2 linked regions of the Marinomonas mediterranea MMB-1 genome follow. The protein of the gene in region 1 interacts with the protein of each later gene in a pairwise test. Links are inferred from orthologs where the notes say so. Each region holds a gene or a part of one and is shown in the gene's direction. Other genes may lie near its edges. The genes, in order: MARME_RS11770 and bioB.

Region 1 (3,326 bases):
TGTTCCGCTTGTGTCAAATGGGTCGGTTGCAGTGTCACGTACGCCTTATTACACGTTGGTTACGATTACCTCACCAGAAAGCGGGACTTGGGAAATCAAAAATGTTGATATCGAGAGAAGCTCGATTCGCATCATTACGTCTTTGAATGCGCAAGCAACAAAGATCTCGCCCGTTGTTTTTGTTAATGAGCCTGTTTTTTCAACGGTGGGATTGTTTGAAAGTAATAACCTAATTAAAGATCCGAAAGTATTGGATCTTATGGACGTTACTCAAGAGTTATCGTTAATCACGGGCGACAGTCGTCAAATTTTAGAAAAACAGCCAATGATTCAGGCTGCGAGTCAGTTTAAAAACAAGGTTGAAAAACTGACAACTGAAGGCAACTACTCGATAGCGAGCAAGGTTGATGGACAAACCTTCACCCGTAAATTAACACAGTATTTTTCAGTCTTCCCAGCGATTAAGTTCGAGTCGGCGAATAGAGGGGAGAATTTCGTTGCTTTTAGTGCGACACCAACGAATTTACGATTAAACACGCTTCGCAGTAACGTTAAGCTTGAGTTGGCTTATAAAAACGGAACGACGGAAGTGCAAGAAATGCCGTTCGTTGGTCAAGGATATTGGGAGAAAGTGTTCCCCATCGACCCTGAAAGCGTGATTAGGGCTAAAGCGAAACTGATTGGTATTACGCAAACGGGTATACGTTTTGAGTACGAATCCGAGCCTTGGACTGTTGAACGTAAAGCAGCGGGTGACGTAACGCTTTCAAAAGGCGATCAAGTGCTTTCAACAGAGGCGCTCACCGCTTTAGCGACGACAAATAGAGAGGTTATGCCAGTTGTTGTAGCACCACAAATTACCATCGTGGCAGAAGAAGACGTCGAAACTGAACCTGACGTTACTGAAGCGGCTGAAACGGACGCTAACGCAGAACCAGAAGTCGCAGACTCATTGCCTGAAACACCGCCAGAAGAAGTCGCGACGTTTGGTATGGGAGATTGGTTATTGTATGGCGGGTTGAACTTGTTGGCTGTCATACTGATTGGCGGAGGTTACTTTGTTTACCGCCGTATTAAACGTAATAAGCAAAATACAGAAGAGATTGAAGTAGAAGACGATGTGTGAGTTATTGGGCATGAGTGCCAATGTGCCAACCGATATATGTTTTAGCTTTTCGGGTTTGAGAGCAAGAGGTGGTCGCACTGGCCCGCATAAGGACGGATGGGGAATGGCCATGTATCGCGACCGTCAGGTGTGGTCGATTCATGATCCTAGGCCCAGTGCGGATTCCGATATGGCGGAAGTCATGAGTCAAACGTCTTTAAAATGTGACATCGTTATTAGCCATATCAGACAAGCCAACGTTGGTAACGTTTGCCTGCCTAATACGCATCCTTTTAGTCGTATGTTATGGGGTGAAACCTGGGTGTATGCGCATAATGGGCAACTTGAAGGGTCAGATAAGCTCGCGTTAGACCACTATCATCCGATTGGCTCGACGGATTCCGAACGAGCGTTTTGTTGGATCTTGGGGCGGCTGGCCGCTCGTTATGGAGATCAGCGCCCGAGCTTAGAGGTGTTATCCAGCTTTTTGTATGAGCTTACCAGCGGCCTCAAGCAAAAGGGTGTGTTTAACATGATGCTGTCTGATGGTGATTCTCTTTTTTGTTACTGCACAACAAAGCTTCATTGGATAACACGCAGGGCGCCCTTTAAGAAAGCGACGTTGTCCGATGAGGACGTCAGCGTAGACTTTAAAGAAGTCACAACCGACAAAGACGTCGTAACGGTCATCGCGACGCAACCCCTTACGGAAGACGAAGTCTGGAATCAGATGGAAGAAGGGGGGTTGTGTGTATTCAATGCCGGAGAAGTGGTGTTTAAGCGAAATACTGTCTAATGTTCGATCTATTCGCTTTGTTTAAACGCGCCCGTCTAGTTTAAACAAAAGGCGTTTTTTATGACTCAAAAACGCCTTTTATGATTCATGTCCTTTAGTCTTCGTAGCCGAATAACTGTCTCTCCAGCAAATCAACCAAAGTATGAATAACCGTAATTTGGCATTCCTGTACTCGCGCTGTTCCGGTTAGATTGATCTTAATTTCAGTATCATCCCGAGAGGTTAAAGACGAAACATTCTTCGCATCAGGGGTGGTCAAAGCAATAATTGCGATCTTACGCTCGTGAGCTGCTTGAATCGCTTGAATAATCGGAGACGTATTTCCTTTGTTCGCAATAACAAACAGCACATCTCCAGGGTTCCCAAGCGCTGTAATCTGCTTGGAAAACACATCGTGATAACTGTCATTATGCGTGATCGATAAGATCGTAGGTGCATCAGCGTTCAGCGAAAATGCTGGCAGTCCTGGGCGCTCCCTGTCCATTCGATCGGATAGGAGCGTGCTAAAGTACTGCGACAAATGGGCGCTGGTGCCGTTGCCGATACAAATGACTTTACCACCTGAAGCAATGCTGCCAAATAGCACTTTAGCAGCATGTTCTATATAAGGAGGTAAGCTCTCAAGAGCTTGCTGTTGTGCTTCAAAGCTCTGTGCGAATTGAGTGTAAATTGCTTCTTGAAGATCCATACTACTAAATGATTGCCTTAAGCCAGTTTAAACTTGTTTCATCTATAATTTTGTCGAACGTAACGGCGTCAAAACGTACTGGACTGTGCTCATGTTTATGTCGCTTGATCCAATATTGCGCGGTTAACAGTATCTTTGAAAGTTTCGACGGGGTGATGCTTTCAACGGCCTTACCCCGAGTGTGGTTTTTCCTGAATTTTACTTCAACAAAAACGACCACTTCGCCTTCCTTGCAAATAATGTCTATCTCACCATAGCGGCTATGAAAATTTCTGTCTATGACGGTTAAGCCATTGCGTTCCAGAAACTCGGCAGCTAAGTGCTCTGCCACTTTACCACTTGTGGAGTGCTTTTTACTGAGTTTCTTCTCCTTGAAACTTGAAAGCAGTTTGAGCATCTACGATTTTCCCTTTTCTGTAGGTGACAATATTTGGACGACGGTGAAAAACACCTTGCTCATCCAATGTGATAATGCCTGTTTTCGCTGACAGTCTTGCATTAGCAAGCTGTTCGAAAACAGGGTAGCGATTCGCAAGAAGTAGGGCATCCGATCCCATCGCCTTCAAGCGTAAAATAAGGTTGGAGTCTGTTGAACCCGTGTCGTTGGTTTCTACCAACAGCTCTGGAATTTCAGTAAATAATATTCTTTCGATGTCTTCTTTTTTGGCCAGCTTATAGGGTGGTGTGTCGTTGAGTGAATTTGTCGACAACAATGGAATATGATCAGCAAAGTAGAA
Region 2 (3,178 bases), 990 kb from region 1 along the record:
GCGTGACTTCGCAGCCATTGGCGTGGTCGACAAGAAAATGCGGCGATGGATTAGTCATTGACGTATATGGATGCCAAAGGAGTTGCTTGTCTAACTCAATGTAATCGTTGGTGTCTTTCATGAATACCTGCATTTTTTCGTAAACGGTAGAGTGTCTGAACTTGTCTGTGCTTAACGTGTTTTTCAACTTTCTCTAGTAAGAGAGACTAATAAAGCCGCTAAAGCGGTGACTAAGCTTGGCGCATGGTATCCAAACTTTTATGCATTGACTAGCGTCGTTTTTGTTATTCATTTTTACATTCTTATATGTTCCGACTTATAGAGACGGCGGCGTTCTAGCGATAACCCAAACGTCAACGGAGGAAGCGCCTGCTTTTAAAAGTGTTTTGGTGCAGGCTTCGAGAGTGGCGCCAGTAGTCATGACATCGTCAATCAATACGACGTGTCCGCTCAGTGTGCCAGCGAATTTAAATAAAGAGGTTGGAATAGTCAGTCGTTTAGAGCGCTTCTGTCGGTGTTGTGGTGCAGTATGTTCGACCTTGGTTAAATGCACTCTCTGAATTGGTCGTTCCCGTTTCGAGATATGGTATACAGATTGTTTAAGAGTCCTATATAAAACGTCGTTGCTGCATTTACCTCGTTCTCTTATGCGTTTTATATGACTAGGCACGGTCACCCATAATGAAGGGATGTCGTGTTTGTAATGTTGTATTACTTTTTGAGCGAGTAAATCGCAATAAATTCGAAAGTTATAGTTATTGTCGTGAAACTTAGCGGCGCGAATTAGATGTCGATTGATTTTTTCATAATCGGTCGCCACTATACAGCTCTTCCAGGGTCTCGTTGTTGATTGGCAATCGCCACACAAATATGGAAACTTTCCTGCTATTCCACATCCTTTGCATCGTGCTTGGTTGGTATTGAGTAATGGGAGACACCAGTTGCAAAGTGATGACGAGCTAGGCTGCTTGCATAAATAGCATTGTTTAATTAGTGATCTATAGTAAATCTTGGTGAAAAGTCTGGTTGACAGGTGTGACCAGTCCATTAATATTGCACTCCATTGCATATTTGATTTTGAGGGTATTATGTCCATTACTGACTATTCCACACCACGTTTCGATTGGACGTCGGCGGAAATACAGGCGCTATTTGATCTTCCGTTTATGGATTTGTTGTTTAAAGCTCAGTCCGTTCATCGCGAAAACTTTAAACCAAATCAGGTGCAAGTCAGTACGCTTTTATCCATAAAAACAGGTGCTTGCCCAGAAGACTGTAAATATTGCCCGCAAAGTGGACACTATAATACAGAGCTTGAAAAAGAAAAGCTCATGGAAGTCCAAAAAGTACTAGAAGAAGCGAAAGCTGCGAAAGACAAGGGCGCGACACGTTTTTGTATGGGCGCGGCTTGGAAGCACCCTTCCAAGAAAGACTTTCCTTACGTTCTTGAAATGGTAAAGGGCGTCAAAAACTTAGGTCTTGAGTCTTGTGTTACGTTAGGCACTCTTACTGATGATCAAGCAAAAGAGCTGTCTGGCGCAGGATTGGATTATTACAATCATAACTTGGACACGTCACCTGAATATTACGACAGCATTATCTCAACTCGTAGCTATCAAGAGCGTTTAGATACGCTGTCACGCGTTCGTGATTCCGGTATTAAACTATGCTGTGGCGGCATTATGGGGATGGGAGAGGAGCAAAAAGACCGTGTCGGTTTGCTACGTCAGCTTTCTCTTATGACGCCGCATCCGGAAAGCGTGCCAATTAACATGTTGGTTAAAGTTGCTGGTACGCCACTTGAAAACGTCGACGACTTAGACGAGTTTGACTTTATTCGTACGATCGCTGTTGCACGTATCATTATGCCGACGTCTCACGTACGTTTATCAGCAGGTCGCCAGAGTATGTCTGAGCAGACTCAGGCTTTGTGCTTTATGGCGGGTGCAAACTCCATTTTCTATGGTGAGAAGTTGCTTACCACGGATAACCCAGAAGCGGATCAAGATCGTATGTTGTTCAAAAAGTTGGGCATAAACCCAGAGCAGCGCGAAGAGCATTCGGATGAAGCGGTTGTCGAGGCCATTGAAAGTCAAGCGCGTCAGCAAGCTGAATCAAAAATGTTCTATGATGCCAGTGCGTAGGACGCTGCCCGACTGGATCATAACAACAGTCGAAGAAAGGAAAAGTGCGAACCTTTATCGTCAGACTGAGGTACTCAATGCACCTCAATCTGTATCGCCTGTAATCGAAGGAAAAGCGTTTCTTTCTTTTTGTTCGAACGATTATTTGGGGTTAGCGTCGCATCCAACTATAGTGAAAGCCCTTGCAGAAGGTGCTGAACGTTATGGTGTTGGAAGTGGCTCAGCGCATCTAGTCTGCGGACACCTTTCTCCTCATGATGGGCTAGAACGCGCATTGTGTGATTGGTTAGGCGTCGATCGCGTGATGCTTTTTAGTACGGGTTACATGGCCAACCTTGCAGTATTAAGTGCATTAGGTCGTCATTGTGACACGGTGATTCAAGATAAATTGAATCATGCCTCGTTAATCGATGGGGCTAAGTTATCCGAAACGTCCACTCGTCGCTATTTGCATGCTGATCTACAAAGCGCTAAGAAGCTTATCGATAAGCAAAGTCGCCCTACCTTGCTGGTAAGTGATGGCATCTTTAGTATGGATGGCGACATCGCACCACTCAAAGGCTTGCTTGATCTGCTGTTGGAGAGTGAGCATCTCTTTGTGGTGGACGATGCACATGGTTTGGGGTGCATGGGAAGTAATGGTTTAGGTTCTCTTTCTTTATCAGGCCTGAGTGCATCCTCTGTCTCAGCGTTAATTGGTACCTTTGGAAAAGGGTTTGGTACAGCTGGTGCCTTTGTTGCTTGTTCCCATGAGATGGCTGAGTACTTAACTCAATTTGCTCGCCCTTATATTTATACAACGGCAATGTCACCTGCTATGGCTTACGCAACCAAGGTAAGTCTTGAGTTGATTCGTTCAGAAGAAGGTGAGCGTTTGCGTCATCGACTGGTATCAAATATCGAGCTTTTCAAGCAGCGAATGCATTCTTTGGACTTGGCGTTGATGCCATCAAGCAGCGCGATTCAACCTGTTATGATTGGCTCTAGTGCACGAGCAATCGAATTAAGTGCGTTGTTACGTAATGAAGGAATCT

Evidence for each region.
Region 2: the proteins of MARME_RS11770 (region 1) and bioB interact in binary tests that used the Escherichia coli proteins (3 or more experiments, as listed by UniProt). The link is inferred for Marinomonas mediterranea MMB-1 from one-to-one orthologs.

The regions. Positions count from the first base shown.
Region 1 is NC_015276.1:2,575,581-2,578,906, reverse strand. Bases 11-3,009 are described here. They hold MARME_RS11770 (class II glutamine amidotransferase), read left to right. Parts: upstream 11-1,118; coding sequence 1,119-1,901; downstream 1,902-3,009. Other genes in these bases: MARME_RS11755 (penicillin-binding protein activator), read right to left, coding at 2,943-3,009; MARME_RS11760 (YraN family protein), read right to left, coding at 2,594-2,986; MARME_RS11765 (SIS domain-containing protein), read right to left, coding at 1,996-2,589; MARME_RS11775 (VWA domain-containing protein), read left to right, coding at 11-1,126. In the rest of the region: more of MARME_RS11775, read left to right, coding at 1-10; more of MARME_RS11755, read right to left, coding at 3,010-3,326.
Region 2 is NC_015276.1:3,569,545-3,572,722, reverse strand. Bases 266-3,116 are described here. They hold bioB (biotin synthase BioB), read left to right. Parts: upstream 266-1,088; coding sequence 1,089-2,144; downstream 2,145-3,116. Other genes in these bases: bioF (8-amino-7-oxononanoate synthase), read left to right, coding at 2,065-3,116; MARME_RS21585 (ComF family protein), read right to left, coding at 317-820. Outside these bases: bioA (adenosylmethionine--8-amino-7-oxononanoate transaminase), read right to left, coding at 1-121; more of bioF, read left to right, coding at 3,117-3,178. UniProt on the Escherichia coli protein: Catalyzes the conversion of dethiobiotin (DTB) to biotin by the insertion of a sulfur atom into dethiobiotin via a radical-based mechanism.